DNA from 2 places in the Flavobacterium davisii genome. Region 2 is predicted to be linked to the other one. Evidence: riboswitches for the same ligand, from Rfam matches in the RefSeq annotation. Region 2 holds a riboswitch; the other holds the start of a gene.
What was found. A riboswitch is a leader RNA that binds a small molecule or an ion and turns the genes downstream of it on or off. The one in region 2 is predicted to bind thiamine pyrophosphate.
Positions count from the first base shown of each region.

Region 1: another riboswitch for thiamine pyrophosphate. It lies ahead of NAB20_RS04635 (TonB-dependent receptor); the one in region 2 lies ahead of thiS (sulfur carrier protein ThiS).

Region 1 covers NZ_CP097869.1:1,118,469-1,135,574, reverse strand. The annotation lists gene NAB20_RS04660 (tetratricopeptide repeat protein) at 1-414, shown strand, start outside; gene NAB20_RS04655 (DUF4286 family protein) at 505-816, shown strand; gene rsmA (16S rRNA (adenine(1518)-N(6)/adenine(1519)-N(6))-dimethyltransferase RsmA) at 1,189-1,968, shown strand; gene mgtE (magnesium transporter) at 1,958-3,310, shown strand; gene NAB20_RS04640 (2-hydroxyacid dehydrogenase) at 3,341-4,306, shown strand; gene NAB20_RS04635 (TonB-dependent receptor) at 4,527-6,806, opposite strand; TPP riboswitch at 6,883-6,987, opposite strand; gene NAB20_RS04630 (phosphatidylinositol-specific phospholipase C domain-containing protein) at 7,147-8,121, shown strand; gene NAB20_RS04625 (UDP-2,3-diacylglucosamine diphosphatase) at 8,347-9,117, opposite strand; gene NAB20_RS04620 (TCR/Tet family MFS transporter) at 9,145-10,359, opposite strand; gene NAB20_RS04615 (efflux RND transporter permease subunit) at 10,873-14,334, opposite strand; gene NAB20_RS04610 (efflux RND transporter periplasmic adaptor subunit) at 14,432-15,571, opposite strand; gene NAB20_RS04605 (TolC family protein) at 15,590-16,912, opposite strand; gene NAB20_RS04600 (TetR/AcrR family transcriptional regulator) at 16,913-17,106, opposite strand, start outside.
Region 2 covers NZ_CP097869.1:937,315-954,420, reverse strand. The annotation lists gene NAB20_RS03860 (thiamine phosphate synthase) at 1-418, opposite strand, end outside; gene thiC (phosphomethylpyrimidine synthase ThiC) at 667-2,481, opposite strand; gene thiS (sulfur carrier protein ThiS) at 2,666-2,938, opposite strand; TPP riboswitch at 2,929-3,023, opposite strand; gene NAB20_RS03845 (DNA-3-methyladenine glycosylase I) at 3,506-4,063, opposite strand; gene NAB20_RS03840 (thioredoxin family protein) at 4,211-4,837, shown strand; gene truB (tRNA pseudouridine(55) synthase TruB) at 5,038-5,742, opposite strand; gene NAB20_RS03830 (undecaprenyl-diphosphate phosphatase) at 5,750-6,559, opposite strand; gene NAB20_RS03825 (DUF3098 domain-containing protein) at 6,636-6,866, opposite strand; gene NAB20_RS03820 (cell division protein FtsX) at 6,945-7,820, opposite strand; gene NAB20_RS03815 (phosphatase PAP2 family protein) at 7,941-8,942, shown strand; gene NAB20_RS03810 (phosphatase PAP2 family protein) at 8,950-9,699, shown strand; gene leuS (leucine--tRNA ligase) at 9,757-12,621, shown strand; gene NAB20_RS03800 (Lrp/AsnC family transcriptional regulator) at 13,117-13,587, shown strand; gene NAB20_RS03795 (zinc metallopeptidase) at 13,768-14,466, opposite strand; gene NAB20_RS03790 (GNAT family N-acetyltransferase) at 15,083-15,544, opposite strand; gene NAB20_RS03785 (LysM peptidoglycan-binding domain-containing protein) at 15,593-17,106, opposite strand, start outside.

The DNA.
Region 1 (17,106 bases), 180 kb from region 2:
AACACGGTAGAAGACTCAACCCAAATAGCTTTAAAAAAATTTTCAAGAGCTGATTATTTAACTTACCAAAACAAACAAACCGAAGCTTTGGAAGCTTTTAAAAAGATTTTAATAGAACATAAAGGAGAAAGTATTGAAGATGATGTGTTATTAAAAATAGGAGCATTGTACACCAACAGGCAAGAATATACTGAAGCATTAAACAACTATCAACAAATTATTGAAAAGCATTCAGAAGAAATTTATATAGACGAAGCGTTGTTTTTTAGTGCCGAAATTTTTAGAAAACACCTCCAACAACCCGATAAAGCCAAAGAATTATATGAAAAAATTATTCTAAACCATCCCGATAGCATCTACTTTGTAGAAGCGCAACTAAATTATAGGAAACTAAGAGGTGATAGTAATTTATAAAAGAGTGTATAAGCCTTCATCCGTTTTGATTATCTTTGCATAAGTAAACTTCTAGATTTCTAAACATATAACCTCATAATTTTTTTTAAAATGATCATATATAATGTTACTGTAAATATTCATGAAAGTATTCATGACCAATGGTTAAATTGGATGCAAACGAAACATATTGCAGAAGTAATTGGAACGGGTAAATTTACATCCGCTAAAATGGTAAAAGTTTTAGTAGAAGAAGAAATGGGCGGAATAACATACGCCATTCAATATTTTACAGACAGTAAAGAAACTTTACAACGTTACTATGATGAAGATGCACCTCGTTTACGTGAAGAAGGATTACAGCTTTTTGGCGATAAAATGTTAGCATTTAGAACTGAATTAGAAATCATTTCAGAACATTAAAAGTTGCTATATTTTTTTACTAATAAAAAAAAGAACAAATAACTATGCAAAACGTTTTTAAAACAATCAAGAATTAAATACGTCTTTGTGCATATCAAATATCAAAAACAGGTAAATATATTTCTTGTAAAATATAAAACTGAAAATGATAGAAAATTGAAATACGAAAATTTTATAATTCGCTCAACTCAATAGTAATAACTATAGAGCAAGAAAGCTAATGATAAGAAGAGCTTTAAACTTTTAGAAGACATTCAGCAGTTGATTTTGGATTAAATACAAAGCAAAATTTAAGAATGGTAAATTAACAAGTCTAATCTCAATCTGAAATGTTTTACGTGTTAAAAAACGTAAAACTTGAAATAAAAAACAATGGATAAAGTAAGAGCAAAAAAACACCTAGGTCAGCATTTTTTAAATGATGAAAATATTGCTGGAAAAATAGCTGATGCACTCCGCTTACAGGGCTATAATAAAGTATTAGAAATAGGCCCAGGAATGGGAGTTTTAACCAAGTATCTTCTAGAAAAACCCATTGATACTTATGTAATCGAAATAGATACAGAATCAGTAGAATATCTTCAAACACATTATTTAAAACTATCTAATAGAATTCTTTCCGAAGATTTCTTAAAGTTTGATTTAACCAAAATTTTCGGGAATGATTCTTTTGCTGTAATTGGTAATTTCCCTTATAATATTTCTTCCCAAATTGTTTTTAAGGTATTAGAAATGCGCAATCAAATACCTGAATTTGCGGGCATGTTTCAAAAGGAAGTAGCAGAACGTATTTGTGAAAAAAAAGGAAGTAAAGCTTACGGTATTCTTTCTGTATTAACACAAGCCTTTTATGAAACAGAATACCTATTTACTGTTTCAGAATTTGTTTTTACACCTCCTCCTAAAGTAAAGTCAGGTGTTATGCGTATGCGCCGTAAAGAAAATGCTCCGTTACCTTGTAATGAAAAATTATTCTTTAATGTGGTAAAGACAGCTTTTAATCAAAGAAGAAAAACATTACGAAATAGTTTAAAAAGCTTTAATCTTTCGGATAATTTAAGAGAAGATAGTATCTTTGACCTTCGCCCAGAACAAATATCAGTAGAGCAATTCATAGAACTCACTCAAAAAATTGAAGCAGATGGAGTTTAAAATTACCCCAGAATTCATCGCTCAAATAGAGCATTTAGTAAATGAAAACCGTGCACAGGAATTAGAAAACTTGTTGCAGGATATCCACTTTGCAGATATTGCTGAAATTTTAGATGAATTAGATGAATATGGGGCTAATTATGTTTTTAAAATATTAGATTCTGAAAAAACAGCGGATGCTCTTTTAGAGCTAGATGACGAAGTACGTATAAAAATTCTTAAAAATCTTTCTGCTAAAGAAATTGCGGAAGAAATAGACGAATTAGATACAGATGATGCTGCTGATATCATTGCCGAATTACCACAGTCTAAAAAAGAAGAGGTAATTTTAAAATTAGAAGATGTTGAACACGCTAAAGATATAGTAGAATTACTCCGTTACGACGAAGACACCGCAGGTGGTTTAATGGGTAAAGAATTAGTAAAGGTAAATGAAAATTGGAATGTACTAACTTGTGTAAAAGAAATGCGTATGCAAGCAGAACATGTTACACGAGTACACTCCATTTATGTTGTAGATGATGAAGATCGTTTAAAAGGGAGACTTTCTCTAAAAGACTTACTAACCACATCTACCAAAACACCTATTAGCGAAGTATATATCAAAAAAGTAGATTATGTAAAAGTAGATACAATGGATACTGAAGTAGCACGTATCATGCAAAAATATGATTTAGAGGCTATACCCGTTGTAGATGAAATGGGGCGTTTAGTAGGACGTATTACTATTGATGATATAGTAGACGTAATTAAAGAAGAGGCTGATAAAGATTATCAGATGGCGGCAGGTATTTCACAAGATGTTGAGGCAGATGATAGTATTTTAGAGCTTACAAGAGCTCGTTTACCTTGGTTAGTTTTAGCACTTTTAGGAGGTTTTGTAAGTGTTCGTGTTTTAGGCTTATTTGAACCTGCTATGAAAGAACACCCTCAATTATTCTTTTTTACTCCTTTAATTGCTGCTATGGGAGGTAATGTAGGGGTACAATCGTCTGCTATCATTGTACAAGGTTTAGCTAACAATTCTATTAGTGGAACTGTTTTACAACGTTTATTAAAAGAACTATCCCTAAGTTTATTAAATGGTTTAATACTTTCTATCATCTTATTATTAGGAAGTTACTATTTATTAGGTTTTGAAATTCATATCGGATTAACGGTTACTACAGCTTTATTATCCGTTATTGTAATTGCCTCATTAATAGGAACTTTCATTCCTATTATTTTAAATAAAAATGGTATTGATCCAGCCCTTGCTACAGGCCCATTTATCACAACAAGTAATGATATTTTAGGCATTTTAATCTATTTTACTATTGCTCGACTTATTTTAGGTTTTTAAACTTCTTATATTTGAAGAAAACTTATAACATTGGAACCTCATAATATTAAAATACTACATATAGATAGTAATCACCCTCTATTAAAAAAACAACTAGAAATAGCTGGTTTTCAAAATCAGGATGATTTTACTTCTTCAAAAGAAGAGATTGAAAAAAAAATTCATGAATACCACGGTATTATAATTCGTAGTCGATTTAAAATTGACAAAACATTTCTAGATAAAGCATCTCAATTACAATTTATTGCACGTGTAGGAGCTGGACTTGAAAGTATAGATTGTAATTACGCACAAACTAAAGGTATTCACTTAATAGCTGCTCCCGAAGGAAATCAAAATGCAGTGGGAGAACAAGCTTTAGGAATGCTCCTTTCTCTTTTTAATAATTTAAATAAAGCTGATACAGAAGTTAAATCTGGATTATGGAACCGAGAAGCCAATCGCGGACATGAACTAGATGGTAAAATCGTTGGAATCATAGGTTATGGTAATATGGGAAAATCTTTTGCAAAAAAACTAAGTGGTTTTGATGTAGAAGTAATTTGTTATGATATTCTTCCTAATGTAGGTAATGAAAATGCAAGGCAAGTTAATCTACAAGAACTTCAAAACAAAGCCGACGTATTAAGTTTACATACGCCTTGGACTCCTGAAACAGATAAAATGGTTAACGCCTCTTTTATTAATGGGTTTAGAAAACCTTTTTGGCTAATTAATACCGCTAGAGGTAAAAGTGTTGTAACTACAGATTTAGTTGATGCTCTTAAAGAAAAGAAAATTTTGGGAGCAGGATTGGATGTATTAGAATATGAAAAACTCTCTTTCGAAACGCTCTTTGAAGAACAAAGATCACCTGCATTTGAATACTTACTGAATGCCTCTAATGTTTTACTAACTCCTCATATTGCAGGTTGGACTTTTGAAAGTAAAGAAAAACTGGCACAAACTATTGTCAATAAGATTAAAACATTATATCAAATTAATAAACTGGAATAATATAGCTGTTTTTCTTATTTTATAAGGCATTTAGTATACCGTTTTGATTCATAATTTCTGCTTAAGCTGATTATCATGAATAAATCCTATTTGTTAGGTGAAAAATCTAACAAATAGGATTTTACTTTAGCCCAAATTTCACATTAAACTTCGTGATGAAGATGAAAGATAGAGAAATAAAATAAACGGAAATTTTATCTCGCAGATGCGGAATATAGGTTTAAAATTTGAGTGTTATTCCTGTTAAAAAATTTCTTCCAGCTTGTGGATAATAAAAATTTTCAGTTATCGCAGAATGATTAGAACCTAGGGGGCGATTATAGTAACTATACGTATAACCGTTTGATTCATATAGTTTGTTGTATACATTATTAATCAACAAATGAAGGTTAATTTCGGCAAAATTTTTAGGTTTTAAAAGATATTGAATACTTAAATTACCATGGTGGTAGCTATTTATTTTTTTATCTTCTGAAGAGGTATTATCTAAGTATTGTTTTCCCACGTATTTTTGGATATAAGCAATACTTAAATTTTTAATAGGATAAAAAGTGGCGGTTGCTCCTCCTATTAAATTAGGTGAAAAAGATATATCTGTATCATCATATCTTGTACTATTTGTTGAATAACTTTCATTACCATTTACATCGTATTCTGTTACAGCAACTAAATAATCAAATGACTTGATTTTGTTTACACTTTTTGTTATATTAAAATCTAATTTAAAGAACTTAGTAGGCTGAATACTCGTTTCTACCTCAATTCCTATGCGGCGACTTTTATTCACATTTTCACGAATTGGATCTCCCACCTCATCTAACGCTCCTGTGAGTACTAATTGATTATTGTAGTGCATATAATATCCATTTAAATTAACTTGTGCTATTTTATTTTTAAATCGATAACCTACTTCGTAATCTAATAATTGTTCTGGCTGAGGCTCAATAGGGTTTTTGGTTAAATCGTTACGATTGGGTTCTTTATTCGCTAGAGCAAAAGATCCATATATAGTATGATTTTTGTGAATAACAAAATTCACACCGGCTTTGGGATTAAAAAAATCATAGGTTTTCTTTACATTTAACCATTTTAAATCACTGCTTACCCCATTTGTTGTGTAATCTACACGACGCGCTTGAATATCAAAAAACAATTGTAGTTTATAAAAAAAAGTATAATCTGCTTTAGCGTATACAGAATAATCCTCTTTTTTACTTAATGACTTATAATAATTCATATTTGTAACTGGAAGATTTAGGTACTTATGCTTAGTCAATTCTCCAAAATGACTTCCATCATATAGATTATATCCGCCACCTAAACTAGTATTAAAATTTTTCGCGTTGTAATTTAATGTATAAATAAGTGTATAAGAGTCATTATCTAACCATTTTCTACGTACTACATCGGATTTAGAACTTCCGTTAGGATAATCCGGAAAATATTTTTTAAGCTTTTGATCTGCTTTAAATTCTTCATAATATCCTTTTCCTTTTGTATAATTTCCAGATAAAGAACCTGATAAACGATCTGTAAATTGATGTGTTAAATGTAGTTGATAATGAATTTGCTCATAATTATCTGTTTGATTTTCGTATGTATAATAATTATATGTTCTTCCTGAATTTAACAAATTATCTACTTCTTGTGGGCTTGGATAATTACGATTAATATAAGCTTGTAGGGCCGTTATATCACCATTAACTACTGCTTCTGGAGTGCCAAACCAAGATTGGTAAGTAATTTCTTTTCCTCCAAATACTAAAGCTTTTATGGCCGTTTGTTTATCAACAAACCCAGCTTCTGCGTAAAAAGATTTTAAATCAGACGATGCACGATCTATGTAACCATTACTCGCTATTTTAGAAAGACGTCCTTCAGCATAAAAACCATTTTTGATCCCAGAACCAAAAGTAATATTATGTTTTCGAGTATTAAACGATCCAATACTATGTGAAGTGGTAGCATATCCCTTTATAGAAGGTGTGAGTGTACGTAAATTTAAACTAGCTCCAAATGCTCCTGCTCCATTAGTAGAAGTCCCCACTCCTCTTTGTAATTGAATATTTTCTACAGAAGTTGTAAAATCAGGCATATTAACCCAAAAGGTACCTTGACTTTCAGCATCATTATAAGGAATTCCGTTAATCGTTACATTTATACGAGTAGCATCACTACCTCTGATTCTTAATCCCGTATAGCCTATGCCTGCTCCTGCATCTGAAGTGGTTACTACAGAAGGCATTTGATCTAATAAAATAGGAAGATCTTGCCCTAAATTATTTCGTTCTAATGTTTCCTTTTTAACATCTGTAAATGCAAATGGTGATTTTTTAGTTAAACGAGTAGAAGCAACTTTAACTTCTTCTAAGGTATTCATCCTAGTAGAATCGGCTACTTTTTTTTCTTGTCCTGATGCCGTAATACTTATTAGAGTAAATGTAATTAGAACAGCATTGGAAAGCAGTTGTTGAAATTGCTTGTGATTGGAATTTTTCATTCGTTACAAATTGTTACGAATAAAAGGGGCCATTATTCATTAGTATTTATAAATAATCCAACTTATAATAAAATACAAGTTGATTTTTGACCTTCCCTTGACAGCATTACCTGTCTAGGTTCATTGGGTATAATCTCAGCCTTGTTCATTTTTTTAAAACAAAGCACCCCTTTTTGAGACTGTGTAAAGATACTTGAATATTTAAAAAATTCAAAGAGGGCAAATCTAAGGTTTATAAAGCCTTATAATAACTTTAACTAAAAAATAACAACCTGTTGTTATATATAACATTATATTAGTAAAAAATTTAACTTATTTATGAAAAAAAACAATACTTGGTATGGCTTTGTTAGCCATTTTACAATCTTGTACTTCAGATTCTTTAACTCCAACGTTTAATGAAAGTACAGAAAGAACATTTTCAAAAGACAGGGTGTCTACTAATGTAACTAAAGATAATTGGATGTCAGCCATTAGATCTAACATTCCTTTATCTAAATTATCTATTCCTGGAACACATGATTCAATGTCTATCAACAATTGGGCATTTAGCAGTAATCAATACGGAAGTATTAAAGATCAATTAGAGGCTGGCGCCAGGATTTTTGATTTACGTTTTAATTATGAAAACGGTCAATTTATGGGATATCACGGAATCATAAAACTTAATATAACATTAGATCAAATAATGTCTCATTTTAATGATTTTCTAAAAGTACATCCTAAGGAAGTAATTATTACTATTTTTAAAAAAGAGAATGGGGGTGACAAATCTATTTGGGTTAATTATTTTAATACTAAAATGAGTGAATATGAATCCAAAGGCTTAGTAAAGAAAAATTGGAATACAAATACTTTATTAGGAGATTGTAGAGGTAAAGTTTTACCTCTATCCAGAGAAACGTATACAAATTCAACTTTTGTACAAGGTTGGTCTGGAGATCCTAATTTTTCTAACGGAACTCTAATAAGCGACGATCACTACAATCCTTTTAAAATTTCTGATTTTTATACGGTTAATACAATATTACCAGCGTCGATTAATTACAAATACGATCGTATTGTTGATAATATCAATCGTTCAAATTCTGATTCTAATTCTATCAATACGTACTTAACTTATTGTTCTGGAGCTAGTGCTTTTGCTTATCCAGTAGCTGTAGCCGATCGAATTAATCCCAAAGTAGCGGATTATATCAAAGGTAATAAGTTAAAATCATGTGGATGGATTTTAATGGATTTTATTAATTCAGAAAAAGGGAATAGATTATCTGAAAATTGTATAGGCGTTTCTATAAACAACTTTTCTAATTAATAAGGTGTGAATAAAACCTCCTTTTCGCATTAGACTTGAGGTGAATTATCGAAGCTAAATCTATTTTACTTCATTCTTCAACGAACTCTAATCCGGAATTTAGGAATAAAAAAGAGAGTGTCTGAAGAAGACGCAATCCTATCATTTCGACCAGTAGGAGAAATCACATAATACTGATCATGTGAGTTCTCCTATCGTCGAAGTAACAAACTAGATCTTCATTTGTTACTTTTCAGACAGTTCATATTTTTTTAATTCAAAATTAGTTCCGTCAAAGACTCCATAAGTAAAATACCCGATCCAATCTCCTAAATTAATATATTGAGAGTTATTACCTAAAGCAATTTCCATTGGTAAATGACGATGACCAAAAACAAAGTAATCATAGTGTTTAGCTGTTAATTTTCGCTTAGCATACTGAATTAACCATTCCTTATCTTCTCCTAAAAACTTCACATCTTCCGCTCCTGAAATCATTTTATTTTTTACGGATAGATACTGTGCTAATTTTACTCCTATATCAGGATGCAACCAACGAAACAGCCATTTTGAAAATGGATTGGTAAACACTTTTTTCATGCGTTTGTATCCTTTATCACCAGGACCTAAACCATCTCCATGTCCTATCAAAAAAATTTTATTATTGAAAGTAAACTCTTTAGTTGTGTGGTATACTGGAATATTTAACTCTTTTTCAAAATAGTCATTCATCCACAAGTCATGATTCCCTACAAAAAAATAAATAGGAATACCACTATCTCGAATTTCTGCTAATTTACCCAAAACACGTACAAATCCCTTAGGGACAACGGTTTTATATTCAAACCAAAAATCAAATAAATCACCCAATAGGAAAATAGCTGCTGCATCTTGTTTGATTATATCCAACCATTGTACAAATTTTTGTTCACGAGGAAAACTCATTTCAGGTGTGGGTGCTCCAAGGTGCTGATCGCTGGCAAAATATATTTTTTTGTTAGATTTATGAATAAACATGATTTTAATTTTGTGTAAAAATAGTACTTAATGATACTTTTTTATAGAAAAATAAGCTATAACTGTACTTAATAGCATTCCTATACCTCCTAAAACAAATGGTGCTCCAGCAAAAATAAAGGGAGCTTGCTGTTGGGTGAAATAGTAAAAAACACTAGACATAATGGGAGGTCCTATAATAGATGAGGCACTTATTAAACTTGTTAGAGTTCCTTGAATTTCACCTTGTTCAGATGCTGGTACTTGTTCTGATATAATGGCTTGTAAAGCGGGACCTGCAATACCTCCTAAACAATAGGGAATTAAAAAAGCAAACATCATCCATGTTTCTGTGGCAAAAGCAAATAAAAACATTCCAAATGTATATAATGCCATCCCTACATAAATACTTTTTTCATTGCCTAATTTAGGATTTACCCAACGAATTAATCCTCCTTGCACAAGTGCTACAAGTAATCCAATTACGCCCAATGAAATCCCTACCATTTTCTCATTCCAATTTAACTGGTACATAGCAAAATAGCTCCAATTACTTTGTATAGCATGTGAAGCTGTATGCAATAAAAAAACAGCAAGTATAAGTCCAATAAGTTTTGGATACTTTTTTAAATTTAGAAAAATACCTATAGGATTGGCTCTTTTTAATTCAAATGCTCTTCTATTCGATTTTTCTAATGATTCGGGTAAAATAAAATAACCGTACAAAAAATTAATTAAACAAAGTATAGCTGCTGCATAAAAAGGGATTCGAGCCCCATAATATCCTAGCATTCCTCCAATAACAGGACCAATAATAAAACCTAATCCAAAAGCAGCTCCTATCATTCCAAAATTTTTAGCACGGTTTTCAATAGTACTTATGTCTGCTATATAAGCTGATGCGGTGGTTATGCTTGCTCCTGTAATACCAGCGATTATTCTTCCTATGAATAACCAGGTAATACTTGGTGCAAAAGCTAATAATAAATAATCCAATGAAAAAGCTAGTAATGAAAGGAGCAAAACGGGTCTTCTTCCATATTTATCACTTAACCCGCCTATTAATGGGGCAAATAAAAACTGTGTTAAAGCATAAGAAAAGGTTAACCATCCTCCATACTTTGCAGCTTCGCTAACCGATCCTTTAATGAGTTCTTGAATTAATTTTGGAACTACAGGAATTATAATACCTAATCCTATTACATCTATTAATAGTGTAATAAAAATAAAACTAATAGCTGCTTGTTTTTTGTTTTCTTTCATAGGACAAATTAACAAAATTTTCTCAAATTCTTTTTATATTCGAAATTGTCCTTATCATTATAAATTAATTGATATAATGCAAAATAAATGTAGAATTTCTTTTCTTGTTATTTAAAAGAACATGTTTTTATTAATCAAAAAATGGAAAATTTACCACTTCTCTTTTATCTTATACCATTTAAGGTTTAAATTTACTCTAATAATATTGCGTAATATCTCTTGATTCGTGTATTCTGTAGTGCGTTTTGGTTTAGGTAATTTCAAAACTAAAATGGTATTAGAGTTTCATTTTATTAATCCTTCCTCTACAATTATCTATTAGTTATACGAATAAAAAAAGAGACTGTTCAAAAGTAAATTGTATTTGCTTTGTTTTATTATTTCATTTGAGTTTACCCAAAAAAGCAAAAGGAGTAAATAGTTAAAATGGAAATAACATATTACATAACTTGCTTTATTTATTGAAATCATAAAATTAGTATTACACAATTACTTTCGGACAGTCCTAATTCATTAATTTAATTCCTTTCTTAATTTTCTATCTCTTAAACGATATTTAATGCGTTTAACTAAATAAAACATTACGGGTACCATAACCAATGTTAAAACAGTTGCATAGGTAAGACCAAAAATAATAGTCCAAGCTAAAGGTCCCCAAAAAATAACATTATCCCCTCCCATATACAAATGTGGGTTAAGATCTGTAATCAATCCAAAGAAATCAAAATTTAATCCAATTGCTAATGGAATTAATCCTAATACGGCAGTTAATGCGGTTAGTAATACAGGTCGTAAACGAGATTTTCCTGATTCAATAATCACTTCTTTTATTTGTTCCAATGTTAAGTCATCATGACTTTGTAATCCGTTATCTGTTACTTTTTTATCCATAAGCAAAACAAAAAAGTCCATTAAAACGATACCATTTTTAACCACAATACCTGCTAATGAAATAATTCCCATCATAGTCATTAGAACAACAAAATCCATTCCAGCTATCACATAACCATAAAAAACACCGCTAAAACTTAATAATACGGTAAACATGATTACTAAAGTTTTGGAAATAGAATTAAATTGTAAAACAATAATAGTTGTAATACCTGCTAATGCTAGGAATAAGGCAAAGAATAGAAAACTTTGATTTTTTCCTTGTTCTTCTTGTACTCCTGAAAACCCATAAGTAATATCACTTGGTAATTTATAGTTTTTTAACTCATTGGCTATAATTTTAGTAATTTCATTCCCGTTGTAACCCGTTAGGATATTGGAGTAAACGGTCATAATTCGTCTATAATTTTTACGCTTTATTTGGTTATATGTTTTTGTTTTTTCAACATTTGATATGGCAGCAATTGGCACTTGCATTATCTGCCCTGTATTCGAGTTTCGATATGTTAAGGGTTGATTAAATAACGTGCTTTCATTTTTACGTTGTTCATTCTGCAAGCGCATTACAATATCATATTTATCATCTCCTTCTTTGTATGTAGAAATTTCTTGTCCATACACGGCACGACGTAATGTAAAACCTGTCATTCCTGTAGAAGCACCTAAGCTACCTGCATTTACTCTATCTATTTTTACAGATAACTCTGGACTTTCTTTGTTTATATCTACTTTTAATTTTTCAACACCGGGTATATTTTTTGTATTTAAAAAATCAATCATTTTGTCTGCTTCTTTTAGCATCAAATCATAATCTGTTCCTGTTAATTCAATACTAATAGGATAGCCTGCGGGTGGTCCTGCTGCATCTTTTTCAACGGTTACAGAAGCTCCTGGAATTGTTCTGATTTTTAATCTGATTTCTTCCATTATATCAGCAGTATTAATACCTCTTCTAAATTTAAACTCAGAGAAATTAATTGTTACTTTTCCTTTATGAGGTGTTTCGGATTGTACTCCTAAATCTATTTGAGGATTAATGGCTCCTACTCCTACTTGAGCTATAATGGAATTAGCTAGAAAATTTTCTTTAGTACTAGGATCTACGTATTTATCTAAAACAGATATTATTTGTTTTTCAACATAATCTGTGGCTTTATTTGTTTTATCTATAGAGGTTCCTTGTGGGTATTCTATATAAGCTATTACTTGGTTTGGAATATTATTAGGAAAGAATAAAACTTTTCTTGGAAAAATACCTACTAATATAAAAGAGAAAAACAACATTATTACAATAATTCCGAATGCTCTCCATGCTTTTTTACCAGTTAAAATTTTTGCCAACATTTCTTTGTATTTCTCTTCCATACGAGGAAAGAAGTTATGTTGAAAATCTTGAGTCCATTGGTATAACTTTTTAAAATACAACCACATTAATGCAATTGCAATTAAAGAAATATGACCTATTGCTCGCGCTATTTTAACATCAAAACAATACCCTATAACTACAAAAACAATCCCTAGGATTAAAAATAATTTGGTATTATTTTTTAGTGATTGAACAGAAATGTTTCGATCTACAATATCCATAGATCCACCTGTCATGGCTGCATTTGTGACCATAGCTACAAATAATGATGCCCCTAATGTTACTGACAAAGTCAATGGAAAATACATCATAAATTTCCCCATAGTTCCTGGCCATAAGGCAAAGGGTAAAAATGCCATTAATGTAGTAGCTGTTGATGAAATAACAGGCCACGCAATTTCACCAATACCAATTTTAGAAGCTTGTACTCTTGGCATTCCTTTTTGCATATTGGCAAATACGTTATCTACTACTACTATCCCATCATCAACTAGCATTCCTAATCCCATTACAAGACCAAATAAAACCATTGTATTCATCGTAACTCCTACTCCTTGAAGAATAGTAAAGGCTATAAATATTGACAAAGGGATAGCGGCACCTACAAATAATGAGTTGCGTAAACCCATTGTAAACATTAAAACAACCATAACCAATATTATCCCAAAAATAATATGATTAGAAAGTTCTTCTACTTTATGTTCTACTTTAGAGGACTGATCATTTGTTAGGCTAATTTCTAGATCTTTAGGCAAAACGGTTTCTTTTGCTTTATTAATAACTTCTTTTACTTTTTCTATAGCAGAAATCATATTTTGCCCAGAACGTTTCTTCACATTCAGCATTACAACTTCTTCTCTTCTTTCTCGTGCAAAAGTGGTTTTTTCTTTTTCTTTAAAAGTAATAGTAGCAATATCTTTTAGGTAAACCGATCCTCCTAGTGTTTTTACAATAATATTTTCTAATTCTAACGGGTTGGTTATTTCTCCTGTAATTCGAATGTTATTACGGATGCCTTGTGAAACAAGATTTCCTCCTGAAAGTGACATATTTTCATATCGAACGGCATTTGCTATATCATCAAAACTTACTTGAGCCGCATTCATTTTATAAACATCTATTGCAATTTCCACTTCTTTGGTATCAACGCCTAGTATATCTACTTTTTTTATTTCAGGAATTCTTTTTATTTCTTCTTCTAGATATTTCCCATATTTTTTTAATTGCTGGGTTGTATAATTTCCTCGAAGATTAATATTTAAAATAGGAATTTCTTCTGATATATTTAGACTAAATACACTTGGTTCTACTTTCCCTCCATTATCTAATACGGGCCAATTTATATTTGCTTTAGAAACATCTACTTTATCTTTAATTAAAGCTTTTCCTTGATCGGTTGTAATATTATCATCAAATTCAACAACAATGATACCATAATCTTGATACGAATCAGAAGTTACTTTATTAACTCCACTAATATTTTTTATTTCATCTTCTAATGGTTTTATTACCAATTTTTCAACGTCTTTTGCAGAATTTCCGGGAAAAATAGAAGATATATAAATCTTATTTTCTATAACTTCTGGAAAATCTTCACGAGGCATCGTTATATAGGCATATATCCCCGTCATGACAATTATTAAGGTAAATATATAAACAGTCACTCGATTGTCTACTGCCCAACTCGATATACTGAATTCTTTTTGCTTGTGTGACATATCAGCCCCCTAACCCCAAAAAAGGGGAATTCCTATTAGGGGTCAATAGGAAAATTAGTTAATATTAAATTGTTTTATATATAATTCATTTTAAGAATTAAAAAGTTAGTTTCATTCCTTCTGAAATCATATTTGCTCCTTCTGAAACCACTACATCCTTTTGATTTAGACCTGAAAGGATTTCGGTGTAATTATTAGCTGTTTGTCCTATTTTAACAATAATTTTTTCAGCAACTTTCTCTCCTTTTTTTCCATTTATAACTTTATAAACATAATTATTTCCTTTTCCATCTTTTTGGATTATGTTTGTTGGTATTGATATTACGGAAGGATTCGAATAATCCATAATTTTTAATTTAGCCACTTGATTGGGTCTTAATAATTCATCTGGATTAGACACATCTATTTTTACTGTAAAGCTTCTATTAGCGGGATTTATTGTTTTTGCAACTTGACATACTTTCCCTACGCTATTCTTATTAATTGAGGCTATATTTACAATTACAGAAGTTCCTTTTTTTACTCTTGGCAAATACATTTCTGGTACTTCTGTTCTAACATACATTTGACTCAAATTTACAATACGCATTAATCCTTGTGGTGTAGCTGATACTACTTGTCCTCTTTCTACAAATACCTCATCTATTACACCATTAAAAGGTGCACGGATAATGGTTTTTGCAATTTGTGCCTTTATTTGATTAATAGATTTTGATAAACTTATCATTTGAGTTTGTGCTTGTAAGTATTGTATTTCAGAACCAATTTTTTGATCCCATAAACGTTTTTGACGTTCATAAGTTGTTTTCGCTAACTCATATTGTGTTTGAACATTTGCTAATTGTTGACTCATACCAGCATCGTCTACTCTTCCCAAAATTTGTCCTTTAGCAACTGACTGACCTGCTTTTATGTTTAGATTGACTAAAGTCCCTGGCATTTCAGGCTGGATTAGTACATTTTTTTGTGTATCTACATTACCTTGAATTTCAACATAATGATTAAAAACGGTGTCCTTTACCGTAATGGTTTGTACTAAAGCTTCGTCTTCTTTCTTTTCTAAAGTTGCCAAAGCTTCATCTAATTTTGCTAAATCAGACTGAAGACTAGCTCTTTTATTTTTTATTTCTATTAAATTTTTACTTTCTATTAACGCATCAATTGTGATAGATTTTTCTTTACTTCCACAAGAAACTAAAAGTAAGGTATTCAGGGTAAGTATAAATATTTTTTTCATTTGTGATAGTATATAATTTTAGTTCTTTAATAATAATTTTTCTAAAGCAGCTCTTTTGGTAATAACTTCTACCATAGATTGTAAATAAGCTTGTTGTGAGGCGTATAATTGACGTTGCGCTTCTGTAAATTCAAAACTGGTAGATAAACCTTCTTTAAACTTAACATTTTGTTTATTTTCAATTCTTTCCGATAAACGTAAGGTATTTTTTGCATTACCATATTGTGCCACACTGTATTCAAAATCACTTTTTGCTTTCTGATATTGAAGCTTTAACTTTTGCTCTGTTTCAATTAATTTGGTTTTTGCTTGTTCAAATGTAATTTTTGCCTGATCTGTCTTTGCTTGTCTTCCAAAAGAGGTAAATAATGGGATATTTAAACCAATCGAAAGCGTAGAGTAGTCATACCATTTTTGATTTGCATTAAACATAGTAAAACGACTATCAAAAGTATTCGCTCCAAAATTTATTTGAGCACCTAAAGAGGGTAATGCTTTACTTCTTTCTAATTTTAATAGTAGTCGATTCGTTTCTACTAAATTATTATTAATTTGATAATCTACTGTATTTTTAGTATCAAAGTTTTGTGATAGAACAGCTAAATCTACATTTTGTGATGCTAGTACATCTAATTTTTCTGTCAGTTGAATTGTTTGATCAATTTCTATTCCCATCAAAAGTTTAAGCATATTAGTTGCTATTACTTCCATTCGTTTTGCATAATCTAATGCACTATTAATTTCTGATAATGTAATTTGTAATCGTTCTACGGATTCCTCTTCAACAAATCCATTTTTATATATCTGTTTTGTATCGTTTAATGTTTTTTCAAGTACCTGTCTATTACGTTCTACAATCATGATACTTTCTTGTGCTAACAAAACATCTCCATAAGCTTTAGTGGTTATTTCCCTTATTTCTTGTTCTGTCTTAATTTTAGCGTATTGAGAAATTTTTAGGTATGTTTTAGCTGACTCTAGACCTACTAAATAAGAGCCGTCAAAAATTAATTGACTCAATGTCAACTTCGCATCCATAGAATTATATTGACCAAATTGTAATGCAGTAGGCATTCCATTGATATTAATTACACTGGTAGCAATTTTAAAACTATTTTGATATCCCACATTAGCACTAACATGAGGTAACCCTATGGCTGTTGTTTCCCATTTCTTCTTTTGAGCTATTTCTATATCCCTAGCTGCATTGATCGTGCTATAGTTATTTTTTGTCGCGTGATCTACAGCTTGATTTAAACTAAATGAATAGTTCATTTTTTCTTGTGCAAAAGTTTGCCCTAAAAAAAACACCGTTAATAAAAGTTTATGCCAATTTTTCATCTAATTATTATATTTCAGTAATTGTTTTTCTAACTCTTTTACGCCTTTAGATGTAGCAAGTGCTCTAGTATGATATTCTAAGGCTTCTAATTCTAATTTTAATGTATCACTTTCAAACTGTGTATTTCCATTGATACTAAATATAAGTGTATAATAAAATTGTATATATGTAGGTATATGCACCTCTTTTCTGT
Region 2 (17,106 bases):
GGGTGTTAAAATTTGTACGTTGAGCAATTTGATGAAGAATCTCAGGATGGTGATAATTAGCTTTTGAAAGGCTAGGAAAGACCGGACTCAAAAAGGCATAATGATATGCTGAATCAAGTTCATTAAATTCTGTAATACTATGCGTTGAGGTGGATAAACTTTTTGTAGTTGGTACAAGAAAACTTCTGTTATGACTAGTTTGATGGATTCCTTTCAACCCGTATTCATTTACTAATTCAGGATAATATACCACACAAAATGGATGAAAAGCGGAGTTAATTTTATCTAGATATGCTTTTGTTTCTTGCAAAGTATAGTTAGGTTTTCTAATGTGAAAATGAGTAAGCCCTGCCTCAAATAGTTGATGCAGGGTTTGGATTTCATTTTCTATAGTATGTTCTGTTGATAGTAGCATCATTTTTTGGTTCACTAAGTTTTTGCGAGCTTAGCGGTTAGGTTCACTAAGTTTCACAAAGTTTTTGCACAGAGTCACACAAAGTTTTTGCGAGCTTAACGGTTAGGTTCACTAAGTCTCACAAAGTTTTTCACTACGTCTCACAAAGCTTTTTTTGCGCCTTTTGCGATTAGCTTCACAAAGTTTCTCAATTTTTTTGCGAGCTTTGCGTAAACCTTTGCGTACTTTGCGGTCAGGTTCACAAATAAAAATTAGACATAAATCTCTTTACCGTTTTCAATAAATTCTTCCGATTTAGCTTTAAGTCCTTCTTCGACAGCAGTATCTCTAATTTCTTGTGAAATTTTCATCGAGCAGAATTTAGGACCACACATCGAGCAGAAGTGAGCTACTTTTGCTGCATCCGCAGGAAGTGTTTCGTCGTGGAATTCACGTGCTGTATCAGGATCTAAAGAAAGGTTGAATTGATCTTCCCAACGGAATTCAAATCGGGCTTTGCTTAACGCATTATCACGGTATTGCGCTCCTGGGTGACCTTTTGCTAAATCGGCAGCGTGTGCAGCAATTTTATACGTGATTACGCCATCTTTTACGTCTTTTTTATTTGGTAAACCCAAATGTTCTTTTGGTGTAACATAACATAGCATTGCACAGCCAAACCAACCAATCATTGCCGCACCAATCCCCGATGTGATATGGTCGTAACCTGGTGCAATATCGGTAGTTAATGGTCCTAAAGTATAAAAAGGAGCCTCGGAACAACATTCTAATTGTTTTTCCATATTTTCCTTAATCAAATGCATAGGTACGTGACCAGGACCTTCAATAAATACTTGCACATCGTGTTTCCAAGCAATTTTTGTCAATTCACCCAAGGTTTCTAATTCGGCAAATTGTGCCGCATCATTGGCATCAGCAATCGATCCAGGACGTAAGCCGTCACCCAAAGAAAAGGCTACGTCATACTGTTTTAATATTTGGCAAATGTCTTCAAAATGTGTGTATAAGAAATTTTCTTTGTGATGAAATAAACACCATTTTGCCATAATGGAACCACCACGAGAAACAATACCAGTTACCCTATTTGCTGTTAAATGAATATAACGCAATAAAACCCCAGCGTGTATGGTAAAATAGGAAACTCCTTGTTCACATTGTTCTATTAAAGTATCACGGAAAATTTCCCAAGTCAAGTCTTCAGCCACCCCTTTTACTTTTTCTAAGGCTTGGTAAATAGGCACAGTCCCTATAGGCACAGGTGAATTTCTAATGATCCATTCGCGGGTTTCGTGTATGTTTTTACCAGTTGATAAATCCATAATGGTATCCGCTCCCCAGCGACAAGCCCAAACGGCTTTTTCAACCTCTTCTTCAATACTAGAAGTCACCGCACTATTACCAATATTAGCATTGATTTTTACTAGAAAATTACGCCCTATAATCATAGGTTCACTTTCTGGATGATTGATATTATTTGGAATTACCGCTCTCCCAGCAGCAACTTCACTACGAACAAATTCGGCTGTAATTTTACCTTTAGGAGTTCTTGCACCAAAACTTTCTCCAGCGTGCTGATGACACATTGCTTTTTGTGCCGTTTCTAATTGTTCTATACGTTGGTTTTCACGGATAGCAATGTATTCCATTTCAGGCGTGATGATACCTTGTTTTGCGTAGTATAGTTGGGTTACATTAGCCCCTTCTTTGGCACGCATAGGTTGGTGCAGATATTCAAAACGCAAATGATCTAATTTTTCATCGGCTAAACGTTGTTTTCCATAATCTGAACTTAATTCATCTAAAATTTCGACATCATTTCTATCTAAAATCCATTGCTCACGCAAACGAGGTAATCCTTTGCGGACATCAATTTCGATAGTAGGATCTGTATAAGCACCAGAAGTATCATAAACCGTTACGGGCGGATTTTGTTCTACTTGTCCGTTTGTCAGTTTAGTATCTGATAATGTTATTTCACGCATAGCGACCTGAATGTCGTGCATTTCTCCTTGAATGTACACCTTTTTCGAATTAGGAAAAGGTGCTCTTGTGATTGTATTTTCCATATATTTTTAGTTTAAAGTTTCAGTCCCGAAGCTTCGTGATAAAGTTTCAGGTTTCAAGTTTCAGGTTTGAGGCTGAGGTCTCATAAAGTAAGTTTACAGAAAGTTTAGTTGAAAACTTTATTAACGAGTAGATTTATTAGACTACAGTTTATAAACTAAAAAAACTTGAAACCTGAAACAAAAATTACCCCCCTTGCGTAGCTTTAATGATGATTATTTTTTGATTAGAGTGTACAGTAGTGTTTTCCCATTGCGATCTAGGGATAACTTGTTGGTCAATAGCGATCGCAATACCTTTTTGTTTATTAGGTAATTCGATATCGAGGAGTTGCTGCACGGTTAGCGCATCATTCTCAAATATTTTTTTTTCTTGATTAATTATAAGTTCCATTCCATATTGTTTTAAAACTTTAGGAATGGCTACACGTACAGCTAATAATACTATACAAGAAGTCATTTACTTTTCCCTACGCTAGTATGAACTAGATCAGGTTCAAAGGGTAAAATCTCAGCCTGCTATGCAGACACCCCTAAAGTGTGTAGCAAAGATAGAATAAAATTGTTTTAGGGATAAAAAAATTAAATTTTTATCAGGGCATTCGCTTTTAACCCAAATTACGCATTAGACCCGAGCGTAGCGAATAGACGAAGTAAATCTATTCCACTTTATTTTTCTTCCAATTCAAGCACGTACTCAAATTTTAATCATCAAAATAGTTCACTATTTCTTCTTCTAAAATTTTCCGTGAGCACTTGAATTTATTGAAAAATTTTGTTTCACAACGAAGTCTAATGCGGAATCTGGGTTTAAAACATTTAAAAAAATGGAAGAAATAACCACAGATACACAGATTCTATAATTCCGCTTTGCGGAAATAAATATTAAAAGATTATTTTTTATAGGTTATTTTAATCTGTGCATCTGTGGTTGTTTTTTAAATACGATCCGTAATTTTAGAATAAAATTTGTTTCTAAGAACTTTAAAAACGTAATTCTGTGCACTAAAATACTGATTACTAAAAACTATTCCCTCTTCCAACAATCTTCCACGTGGTCATTTACCATTCCTGTTGCCTGCATGTGTGCATACACAACGGTTGAACCCACAAACTTGAACCCACGTTTTTTTAGATCTTTACTTAATTTGTCAGATATTTCAGTCGTAGCAGGAACATCATTTAATGTTTTGGGGTTATTGTCTATAGGTTTACCATCAACGAAACCCCAGATGTATTTTGAAAAAGTTCCAAATTCTTCTCTGATTTTAATAAAAGCTTGCGCATTTGTTACTGTTGCTTTTATTTTAAGCTTATTTCTAACAATACCAGAATCTTCTGCTAACAATTCTAATTTTTTTGGACTATATTGTGCTATCTTTTCAAAATCAAAATTATTAAAGGCTTTTCTAAAATTTTCTCTTTTGCTAAGAATGGTATACCAACTTAAACCTGCTTGAAAAGTTTCTAATACTAAAAATTCAAAAATTGTTTCATCATCATAAATTGGGTTACCCCATTCATTATCATGGTAGTTACGATATAAATTATCTTTTTCACACCAGCTACAACGTTTTTTTTTCATATTATGTAATTTTTATTACAAAAAAAGTAATTTTTTATATATAAATTTACGTATTAATGATGTATATCTATTGTACTATAACTTAATATTTTTATTATAAAATAATAATTTCGTAAAACCTAAAAAACACACAAACTATTAACTATTATGAAAGCAGAAATTATCCAAGGCCTATTGAATAGTTATACCTATTCAGAGTATAGAAAATCAGTAGCTGACTTATTAGTTCAAGGGAAGTCTTCAGGTAATGATCAGTCGGAAGATCATTTATATTATAGTCAATTGAATCAAACTCGTATGAATCGTTTAGATAAAACTTTACAGATTCCAGAGGATGTTTTTAATAATATAAATAAAATAAAAAAAGAATATACTTGGTTAGTATTAGCAGAAGGATGGTGTGGTGATGTTGCTCAGATAGCGCCTATTTTGTCTAAAATAAGTTCCGTAACGGATAAAATTAATTTACGTTTTGTATTTAGAGATGCAAATGATCCTTTAATGAATTGTTTTTTAACTAATGATGCGCGTGCCATACCTAAACTCATTATTCTAGATAATGAAGATTATGAATTAAAAGCAACCTGGGGACCTCGACCTGAAGGAGCTACTAATCTTATAAAAAGTTATAAGGCACAATATGGAGTAGTAGATCAAACCGCAAAAAAAGAGTTACAACTTTGGTATCTACATGATAAAGGAAAAAGCACAATGGAGGAGCTGATATCCATCATGATGCGTATAGAAGAATCCGTAAATAAAATCTATAATTAAAATTTTAAAAAATAGCCATCCGAAAAAATAACGTAAATGTTTGTCACTTTCATTATAATAAAAGTGACAAACTGCGTTATGTCATCTTATTTTGATAAATCTTATTCTAATTTTTATAGGAGCGATTAATGTAACGAAATTATTTTTTAAAAGTAAATCCAACATTTTTTACTGGGATTTCTTTGCATTGATTAGTAAACCTAAAATTGGTTGTTAGGAATTAATTCTGAAAAAAAATCAGGTGTTAATGCTTTTTCTACTGAAAAAGAGCCACTTTTTGTACGTCGTAAAGCAGACAGATGTCCTCCAGATTGTAAGGCCTGACCTAAATCATAAGCTAAAGAACGAATGTAAGTACCTTTACTACAGCTAACTCTAAAATCAATTTCTGGTAATTCTATTCGAGTAATTTCAAATTCGTAAATGGTAGTCTTACGTGCTTCAATTTCTATTTCTTGACCAGCTCGAGCGTGTTCATATAAGCGTTTTCCATCCTTTTTTAAGGCAGAAAAAACAGGAGGTTTTTGATTTATTTCGCCTATAAATTGTTTAACTGTTTCTGTTATAAGTAGTGGTGTAATATGATCAATAGGAAAAGTAGCATTTATGGGAGTCTCTAAATCGTAAGAAGGTGTTGTGGCTCCTAATTGTATAGTTCCAGTATATTCTTTAATCTGTCCCATTAGTTCAGGAATCCTTTTAGTATATTTTCCTGTACAAACAATTAGTAATCCTGTAGCTAACGGATCTAACGTTCCTGCATGACCAATTTTGAATTTTTTAGGTAAATCCAAACGATTTTTCAATACGTACTTCAGTTTATTAACAGCCTGAAAGGAACTCCAAGTTAAAGGTTTGTCTATCAGTAAAATTTGTCCGTTTAGTATATCTTCTTTTGTGTACAAAATGTTATTATTTATTAAAAGAAAAATAGATTAATAATAATGTGCCTGCAATAATACGATACCATCCCCAAGGTTTAAAACCGTATTTTTTAATAATACCTATAAAAAGTTTAATAGCTAATACAGCTACTAAAAAGGCTACAATATTTCCTACTACGAACATTGTGATGGTCTCTTTTGACTGTAAAATTAATTCAAATCCTTTCATCTGACTATGTTCATACGTTTTTAAAAATACAGTGTAACAGGTTACAGCTAACATAGTAGGAACGGCTAAAAAGAAAGAAAATTCAGCGGCTACATGACGCGTAAGTCCTTGTTGCATACCTCCAATTATAGAAGCAGCGCTTCTGCTAGTACCGGGCATCATAGCCAAACACTGCCAAAAACCAATGGTTACGGCTTTTTTAATAGAAAGATCTTCTTCTGAGGTAATTTGAGGATTTTGAAAAAAACGATCAATAAATAATAAAATAATACCTCCTAGAATGAGTACAAAAGCAATTGGAACTGGTTTTTCTAAAACAGCCTCTATTTTGTCATCAAAAAGCTTACCCAATATCAGGGCGGGAATAACTGCCGCTGTTAATTTGATATAGAAATTCCATTTAGTAAAATCAAAAAATTTTTTCCAATACAAAAAGACGACTGCTAGAATAGCACCAAATTGTATTGAAACTTGAAAGAGTTTTACAAAATCATCTTCTTGAATCCCAAAAAAAGAGCTTGTAAAAATCATGTGAGCGGTAGAGGAAACAGGTAAGTACTCTGTCAAACCTTCTATTATAGCTATAATAATTGCTTTAAGTAAATCCATATTTACATTGAGGATTGGTAAAGTATGAAGGCTTAATTAGTTCGATTAGAGCCCCTTCATAAATTACTGCTTTGTTTTATTTGTCTTGTTTAAAAATGGAATAGATAACCACACCAAAGCCTGCTAAAATAACAGTTGGTGCTAATCTGATTCTTCTAAAACTGAAAATTTCAGGATTAAAGACTGCAGGGTCATCACTACCTCCGCCGGCCATTAGTATAAAACCTAAAACAATAACGGCAATACCTATAAGTAAAAATTTATAATTTACTTTATCAAAAAGAAATTCGTGTTTTTTATTTTCCATAAAAATAATAGCATTCAAATTTTAGATTTCAGGATGAACAGTTTACGTATAAATCCTACAATCTATCATCTAAAAAGATTAATATAAATCGTCTGTTCTTAAATTTAAAAAACATTGTGTGGCAAAATAAGTACTTAACCAAGTAATTAAAACACCAATTCCAAATACACTTAATAGTATGAAAATTATGGAAACCATATCATTAAATACACCTAAAGTTGGCCAAATATTATCTATGTAAAATAACACACCCAATAGTGCTATGATGGCCACACCAGCTCCTATCATGCCTAATTTTACACTTCTCATTATAAAAGGTTTTCTTATAAAAGCTTTAGTTGCTCCAACCATTTGCATTGTTTTGATAATAAATCGGTTAGCATAGATAGACAAGCGTAAAGAACTATTAATTAATAAAACAGCCACTACCGTTAAAAAACCACTTATTATAAGAATCCACATACTGGCTTTTTTAACATTTTCATTCACCATTTTCACTAATTGTTTATCATAAAAAATATCTGCTACTAAAGGATTTTCTCTTAGTTTACGTTCAATTTTTGCTACGCTATCATTTTCAACATAGTCGGCACGTAAATGAATATCAAAAGAATTTTTTAGAGGATTCATGCCTAAGAATTCCGTAAAATTTTCGCCTAATGTTTTTTCGTGTTCTTTAGCAGCTTGCTCTTTTGATATAAAAACATAATCTTTAGCAAACTTAGCTTCCTTAAGCATTTCGCCATATTTTGTTAAAGTGGTATCCTTAGCATCATCTTTGAAAAAAACAGTCATTGTAATTCCTTCTTTGAAATCATTAGACAATTTTTTGGCATTAACGATGAATAATGCTAACAATCCTAACATAAAAAGTACTAAACCTACACTTAATATCACTGAAAAATACGATGTAATTAATCGGCGTTTTTGAAACTTATCAAAAGATGAACTCATACAGTATATTTATTTGGGGTAAAAATAACAAAGATTTTCTTTATGTAAAGTTAATAATGCGCAAAGTTTCCACTTTCTTATAATAAATGTAAATTTGCACAAATCTTAAATAAAAAAGAGTTGAAAAAAATAGCTTTTTACTGTTGTTTGCTATTAAATTGGGGTTTATTTAGTCAAACAAATGATACCTTGATAGCAATCAAAACCGATAAACTTGAAACAAAAGACAAAACACAATCCTATCCAATTGATTTTAACACTAGTCGAATTTATAATAAGCCTCGAATTTTAGACGCTATTACCTTTTTACCAAAAGATTTTATCACGACGAGTAAAGACTTTGTAGCTAAAGATCATGCTTGGTATTTAGGTGGAGCGGTTGCAGGTACTGCTGTTTTAGTTCCTTTTGATCAATCTATTACCAATTCATCGCGTGAATTTTCTGATCGTATAGGATTAAGTTCTAACAATACATACGGTAAGTTTGGTCCCTTACAAAATATTCCTAAGAATTTAGGAGCAGGTCTTTATTTAATTGGGAATGGTACCACTGTTATTTTATTAACTGCTGGATTTACAACTTTTGGTTTACTGAGTAATGATTATAGAGCTTTGTCAACAGCTAGTGGATTGATTGAAAGTTTAGCCTTATCAGGTGTATATGTTCAATTTTTAAAACGCGTTACAGGACGAGAAAGCCCATTTATTGCGCGCGAAAATGGCAACCCTGGTGGTGATTGGAATCCTTTTCCTAGTTTTTCAGCTTATGCAAAATCTACACCACATTATGATGCTATGCCTTCAGGACATCTCACCACAATTATGTCGGCCTTAACTGTAATTACAACTAATTATCCAGACTATAAATGGATTAAACCTGTTGGATATACGCTAATAGCAGGTATGTGTTTTCAAATGGTTCAAAGTGAAGTACATTGGATTTCTGATTATCCTTTAGCGTTACTGATCGGATATTTTTCAGGTAAAAATATTGCTAAAAGAAGATTTAAAGATGTTAACAAAAATATAGGACTACAACTTAATAAACCTAAATATGAAATGAATATAATAGGTTCTAATACACCCCATTTTAAAACATTAGGATTATCCATTACTTTTTAGATAGATTATGAAAAAACAAAAATTGATTTATTTATTATTAGTTAGTTATATCTGTGCCTTTTCTGGTTTTGCACAAATAACAGATACAATACATGAAAAAAAACAAAAGGATATTTTTAGTGTAAAAAAAATGATTATTCCAGCTACATTAATAACATCAGGTATTATCTTACGTACACCTGCTTGGCGTAATCAATTATTAGATTTTAAAAACCAATTATTTGGAGCTTCTTTTAGTACGAAAGTAGACGATTATATACAGTATATTCCTATTATTCAAACCTTAGGAGGTAAAAGCATAGGTATTGAAAGTAAGCACGGATATAAACAAATGATTACCAATCAAATTATTTCGAATGCTATTAGTGCTGCTGTTGTACACGGACTAAAAAATTCTGTTAAAGATTTGCGTCCTGATGGTTCTGCCAATAATTCATTTCCTTCAGGGCATGCAGCAACTGCTTTCACTAATGCTATGATTCAATATTTAGAATATAAAGATTCTAACAAATGGTATGCTGCTTCTGGTTTTTTATTTGCAACGGCTACAGGAGTCTTAAGAGTTGCTAATACGCGTCATTGGCCAGGCGATGTTGCTGCGGGCGCAGGAATAGGAATGGCATCTGCCATTGTAGTACATTATTGGAGTCCTTTTAGATGGGATCAAGCAAAAAAAGATAAAAGAATGAGCTATATTGCTTATCCTATTTTAAATGAAAAAGCGTATGGTTTAGGTTTTATTGGAAAGCTTAATTAAAGCTTGTATTATTTTAAAAAAATCATTAGGTATCACTCCAAATAAATAAAAATAAAGATGAAATATTTTCACAACGAAATTGAAGCCAAATGGCAAAAGTACTGGGCAGACCATAAAACATTTGCTGCATCAAATAATTCAGACAAACCTAAATACTACGTACTCGATATGTTTCCATATCCATCAGGAGCTGGATTACATGTAGGACATCCGTTGGGCTATATTGCTTCAGATATTGTCGCACGTTATAAACGTCATCAGGGATACAATGTATTACACCCACAAGGATATGATTCTTTTGGTTTACCAGCAGAACAATATGCCATTCAAACAGGTCAACATCCTGAAAAAACAACACTTGAAAATATTACTCGTTATCGTGAACAATTAGATAAAATTGGTTTTTCATTTGATTGGGAGCGTGAAGTACGTACTTCTAATCCAGATTACTATAAACACACCCAATGGATTTTTATTCAATTATTCAATTCGTGGTATAATAAGAATACAGATAAGGCGGAAGCTATTTCAACTTTAGTTTCTGTTTTTGAAAAAGAAGGAAATAATAAGATAAATGCAGTTTGCGATGATAACATTACTGTGTTTACGGCTAATGAATGGAAATCTTATACATTAGAAGAACAACAAAAAATCTTATTACAATATAGATTAACCTATTTAGCCGAAACTGAGGTAAACTGGTGTCCTGCTTTAGGAACAGTATTAGCCAATGACGAAATTGTAAATGGTGTTTCAGAACGTGGTGGTCACCCAGTAATTCGTAAAAAAATGACCCAATGGTCGATGCGAATTTCGGCGTATGCAGAACGATTATTGCAAGGTTTAGATACCATCGATTGGACAGAATCGTTGAAAGAATCACAACGTAACTGGATTGGAAAATCAGTTGGTGCTTCTGTCTCGTTCAAAGTTCTTCCAACTTCCAACTTCCAACTCCCAGCTACAATTGAAGTATTCACTACTCGCCCTGATACGATTTTCGGGGTGACGTTTATGACATTGGCACCAGAGCACGAATTGGTAGCAAAAATTACCACTCCAGAGCAAAAAGCTGCCGTAGATGCGTATATCGAAGCAACAGCAAAACGTTCAGAAAGAGAACGTATGGCGGATGTGAAAACTATTTCTGGGGTATTTACGGGTGCCTATGCAGAACATCCATTTACTAAAGAACCAATTCCAATTTGGATTGGCGATTATGTATTGGCTGGATATGGAACGGGAGCGGTTATGGCGGTTCCTTGTGGGGATGAACGTGATTATGCGTTTGCAAATTTCTTCAAAGGAGCGAATGGAATGCCAGCTATTAAAAATATTTTCAATCAAGATATTTCTGAAGCAGCTTACGGCGAAAAAGGTGGTTTCGAATTGGTTGATTCTGATTTCTTAAACGGATTGGATTACAAAAACGGAACGAAAAAAGTAATCGAAGAATTAGAAAAAATAGGAGCAGGAAAAGCCAAAGTAAATTACCGTTTACGCGATGCGGTATTCTCACGTCAACGTTATTGGGGAGAACCATTTCCAGTATATTATGTGAATGGCATGCCTCAAATGATTGATTCAAAACATTTACCAATTGTATTGCCAGAAGTAGAAAAATACTTACCAACAGAGGACGGACAACCACCACTTGGTAATGCTAAAGAATGGTATTGGAACCCAACTTTAGGTAAAGTGGTTTCCCCTCCGAAGGAGGGGTCAGGGGAGGCTTATCCTTTAGAACTAAATACCATGCCAGGTTGGGCAGGTTCGTCTTGGTACTGGATGCGTTATATGGATGCTGCTAACGAAAATGAATTTGCAAGTCAAGAAGCTTTACAATATTGGGAAAATGTCGATTTATACATCGGTGGAAGCGAACACGCTACAGGTCACTTATTGTATGCTCGTTTTTGGAACAAATTCTTAAAAGATAGAGGTTTCGCTCCAACGGAAGAACCGTTCAAAAAATTGATTAATCAGGGAATGATTTTAGGGATGAGTGCCTTTGTATATAGAAGTGAGGATTCAAAAACATTCTATTCAAAAGGATTGATTAAAAACAAAAATATATATCCTATTCACGTTGATTTATCTTGCATCAATGATATTACCAATGAATTAGATATAGAAAAATTCAAAGCACATCCTTTATATTCGGATTATGTAAATGCAGAATTCATTTTAGAAGACGGTAAATACATTGTAGGACGCGAAGTCGAAAAAATGTCGAAATCGAAATACAACGTAGTCAATCCAGATGATATTTGTAACGAATACGGAGCAGATACACTACGTTTATATGAAATGTTCTTAGGGCCATTAGAGCAAGCAAAACCTTGGAATACAGCTGGTATTACAGGTGTTTACGGTTTCTTGAAAAAATTATGGAAATTATACCATACAGGTCCAGACGATAGTTTTTACGTTTCTGACGCCCCTCCTTCGGAGGGCTCGGGGGAGGCTTTTAAATCGTTACATAAAACCATTAAGAAAGTAACGGAAGATATTGAGAATTTCTCTTTCAATACTTCGGTGTCACAGTTTATGATTTGTGTGAACGAATTGTCACAGCAAAAATGCAATCACCGTGCGATTCTTGAGCCTTTAGCGGTGTTGGTTTCGCCTTATGCGCCACATATTGCAGAGGAATTATGGAGTGCATTAGGACACGAAGGGTCAATTGCTACCGTTGCTTTTCCTCAATTTGAAGAAAAGTATTTAATAGAAAGCGAAAAAGAATATCCAGTATCTTTCAATGGGAAAATGCGTTTCACGATTAAGTTACCTTTAGATTTAACAACCGCTCAAATAGAAGAAATCGTAATGGCAGATGAGCGTACACAAAATCAATTACAAGGTAAAACTCCTAATAAGGTAATTATCGTTCCTGGTAAAATTATTAATTTAGTGGGATAGCTTCTAAAAGCTATTTTAAAATAAAATGCTACTTAGGTTTATAATTAAATAAAAGTTTATATCAAAAAATAGAACCCCGAAAAGCTCAAAAAGAGTTAAAACGGGGTTTTTTATTAAATCCAAATTCCATCATGACTCGAACGAAGTGAATTGGAGGAAGCCAATCTATTCCTCTTTATTTTTCTTTCAATTCAAGCACGTACTCCCATTTTAAGTATCAACAGGTTTCCTCTTTCTTCTTCTAAAATTTCCTGTGAGTACTTGAATTTGTTGATTTTTTTGTTTCAAAACGAAGTCTAATACGGAATCTGAATTTAATTCAGATTATGTAATAGATTATATAGTGTGTAAAAAGGCTCACCTATTTTTTATTACTTTCGTTTCAACCCAGTCTTATCAATCATCTTTCCTCTTAATTTTTCAACAAGAGAATAATATTCTTTTTTTTGTTTTATTTAGAAACAAAAGTTAACTTTCGATTTCATTTTTAAACTAATGCGAGTAAATCATTTACAAATTGAAATTGACGGTATAGACAAAGAAATCTTACGTTTTTTAATGGAAGATGCTCGTAAACCTATTTTACAAATTGCGAATAAAATAGGAATTTCGGGAGCTGCTATTCATCAGAGGTTAAGAAAATTAGAAGAGGCCAAGGTTATTTCTGGTTCAAAATTCATTGTTAATACAAAAGTTTTAGGATATAGTACTATGGCATTTGTAGGGATCTATTTAGATCGTGCTGCTCGAAATTCAGAAGCGGTTAAAGAATTAAGTAAAATACCCGAGGTATTAGAATGTCATTATACTACAGGTAATTGGAGTATTTTAATAAAAATGATTTGTCGTGATAATGAACATTTAATGCAATTACTAAATAGTAAAATTCAATCTATAGAAGGGGTTTCTAGAACCGAAACTTTTATATCATTAGATCAACAAATAGAAAGACAAATACAATTATAATTTATTTTTAAAAGAAAACCTTAAAAAGGGATTCAAAAAGTCCGTGATTTTGTTATCCTCGCCACAAGGAAAAATCATATATTGATCATAATTTTCCTATTATCGGATTGACAAACTAAATATTCGATCTTTCCTTTATGAATCTCTCTTTAAGGCTATTTGTTAGTTCAGTTATAAAGATTAATCTCTTCTGCCAAAAACTTGCATTGCCCAATAAAGCATAGAAGCAACCGCACCAATAGCAGCAACTAAATATGTACGAGCTGCCCATTTTAAAGAATCTTCTGCTCCTGCATATTCTTGCTGACTTACCATATTTTTATTTTTTAGCCATGCTAATGCTCGATTACTTGCATCATATTCTACAGGTAATGTAATCAGTGAAAAAGCAGTTGCTATGGTCATTAGGGCTAAACCTATTAGAGCTACAATATATCCTATAGACAATCCTTTTGAGGCAACTCCTAAAATTAACCCTCCCATAATTAACCATTGTGATAACGAAGATGAAACGTTTACCATAGGTACCATTTTAGAGCGCATTGTTAGCCAACTATATGCCGTAGCATGTTGTACAGCATGACCACATTCATGCGCTGCTACAGCTGCCGCAGCTGCATTTCTTTGATTATACACCGCTTCTGATAAATTTACCGTTTTATCTGCGGGATTATAATGATCTGTTAATCGACCTGGCGTTGAAATTACTTTTACATCGTAAATACCATGGTCATGCAGCATTTTTTCTGCAATTTCGGCACCACTTAATCCATTTCGTAAATGTACTTTTGAATAATGATCAAATTTATTTTGTAAACGATTACTTACCAACCAGCTTACTAGCGCAATACCTCCAAGTAAAATATAATATCCTATCATAATTTCATTTTTTTGATAAAACTACAAATTTTAAGCCATTTTACATAAATGTCAATTTGACATTTATTTACATATAGTAATAAATGTTATTAACTCTAATTTTTCGTAATAGATAAACATTTATTTTGTTACTCTATAGTATTTTGATACTTTTTATTTTCTCTTTTATCTATTTCAATACTATTTGAGTTTCTTGTAGAGATAGTAATCAATTTTGTCATTAGGAAGAATATACTGACTCATTTTAGTCTCATTTCTTGGAGAAGTTTGGTATACTTTTTTACCTTTAGAGTTCCAATCTGACTCAATTGTTAAAGATTTTTTTTAGTAAATCAAAAAATAGAAGGATCAACTGTTGTACTATGAACCCTGACAAAATTTGACTTGATAAACGCGATGGTGATTTTTTGGAGTGACAAACTGGGACTTTGACTTGGATTATAGGAGTCCTCCTTTTGTCTGAGTAACAAATGAGGTGTTAAATTACGCCTTTGTCCCCCAGATCTCCAAGAAAAAATTTCTACGTATTTTTATTTTCTTTGCTTTTTTATCTTCATCATGAATTCGAATGCTAAATTTAGGTTTAAAAGGTTCTTACTAATGAAATAAAGAGGCGTTATATTTGTTGTGTTTTCTTTCTTTTCATCTCAACATGAGGTATAGCGTCTTCTAAATATGTTTCTGAAGTTATTACAAAACCATGGCTTTGGTAAAATTTTACTAGGTATTCTTGTGCTGATATTGTAATGTCTTTCTGATAATAATTTGTTTCAAGAATATCAATAGCTACTTTCATAAGTTCGTGTCCTAACTTAAGACTCCGATGTTTAGGGGAAACTACTACCCTACCTATTGAGGAAGATTCTTGAAAATAATCACCTGGATTAAACAAACGACAATAACTAGCTAATTCATCATCTATATAGCCTAAAACATGAATTGCTTTTGAATCCTTTTTATCAACATCTAAATAAGGACAATTTTGTTCTACTACAAAGACTTCTGATCGTAAATACAATATTTCATATAGTTCATCTATAGAAAGTTCGTTAAAATGCTTTATTTTGAATTTTTGCATAATATATAGTTTATTAAAAATTAAGGACGCTTAAGCGTCCTTGAAATATTATATTTTTATTTTCATTCCTGGTTGTAGATCATTTTCTTTTATGTTGTTCTTTTTTCTTAATTCTGCAACTGTTGTATTATACTTTCTAGAGATTTTGAATAAAGAATCTCCTTTTTGAACTATATATAATTTTTGTTCATCAAATGGTAGTTTCTTTTTTGGTAATTCAACTTTAGCAACAATAGATTTTTCAATTTTTAGTTGTTCCCCTACTTTAACATCTTTTGATGTCTTATCATTCCATTGCATTAGTTCTTCAACGGTTACACCGTGTACTTTAGCAATTTTACTAAAATTATCTCCTTTTTTAACTGTGTATGAATCTGTTTGAACTATAATTTCTTTTTTAGGTTCTACTAATTTTATAATATCGCCTTCATTTACAACACCGCTTTCAACTTGATTCCATTTTTTTAAATCGGATACAAGTAAATGATGTTTTTTGGCTATGCTATAAAGTGTTTCTCCTTGTAAAACAAGGTGTTCATAAACAGGTGTATCAGTACTAACTGTTAATTCATTTTTATCTTTAGTCTCTTTAGTGGCTGCATCTACTATTTTATTTTTTGAAATATTTGAATTTGCTATTGTATTTAATGCAACTGGATTATGATTTTCTGGTTCTTGAACTGCATTTGCTGCAATGCTGTTGTTTTCATCGTATTTGATACGAATTTTAGAACCTTTTAAAAGGTGTATTCCTCTTAATCTATTCCATCTTTTTATATCAGCAATTGCTACATTATATTTTTCAGCTAATTTTTTTACGTCTTCTCCTTTTCTTACTATGTGTAATTTTTGTAGTAAGGGCTTTTTAGGTTCTATTTTATTAGACGATGCGATGTTTTCTTCTACTTCTTTTTCAGCACCTAATATTTCTTTAATAACTCGAGGTTTGAACTGTCTTATGAAAGGTTTTTCTCTCTTACTTTCTTGGTAATCAATATAAGCATATACTTTGTCTTCATTGGATGCTAAAATAGCTAATTTCTTTTTGGGTAAACAAATAAAATTGCTTTTACCTGTAACATAAGGAATAACCTTCATTTTATAAGAAGGGTTTAAAAATTCAATATCAGACTCTGGCATGTCTAACAAATTAGCTAATTGTTTGAAACTTACTTTTCTTTTTAGAGCAATTGTATCAGTTTCAAAATGTTTTGCAACGGGTTTATAAGGTACTAATCCATGTTCTTTATGATATTCAAAAATATACATAGTTGCTAAGAATGCAGGTACATAACCTTGGGTTTCGCGAGGCAGTTTATGTTTAATATTCCAAAAATTTTGAAGTCCTCCTGAACGGCGTATAGCTTTACTTACATTTCCTGCACCTGAATTATAAGAAGCCAAAACTAGTTCCCAGTCACCAAATATTTTGTACATACTCTGCATATAACGCGCAGCTGCATCAGTAGCTTTAAAGGTGTCTTTACGTTCATCTACGTAGGAATCTATTTTTAATCCATATTGTTTCCCTGTTTCATACATAAATTGCCACAGACCTGTTG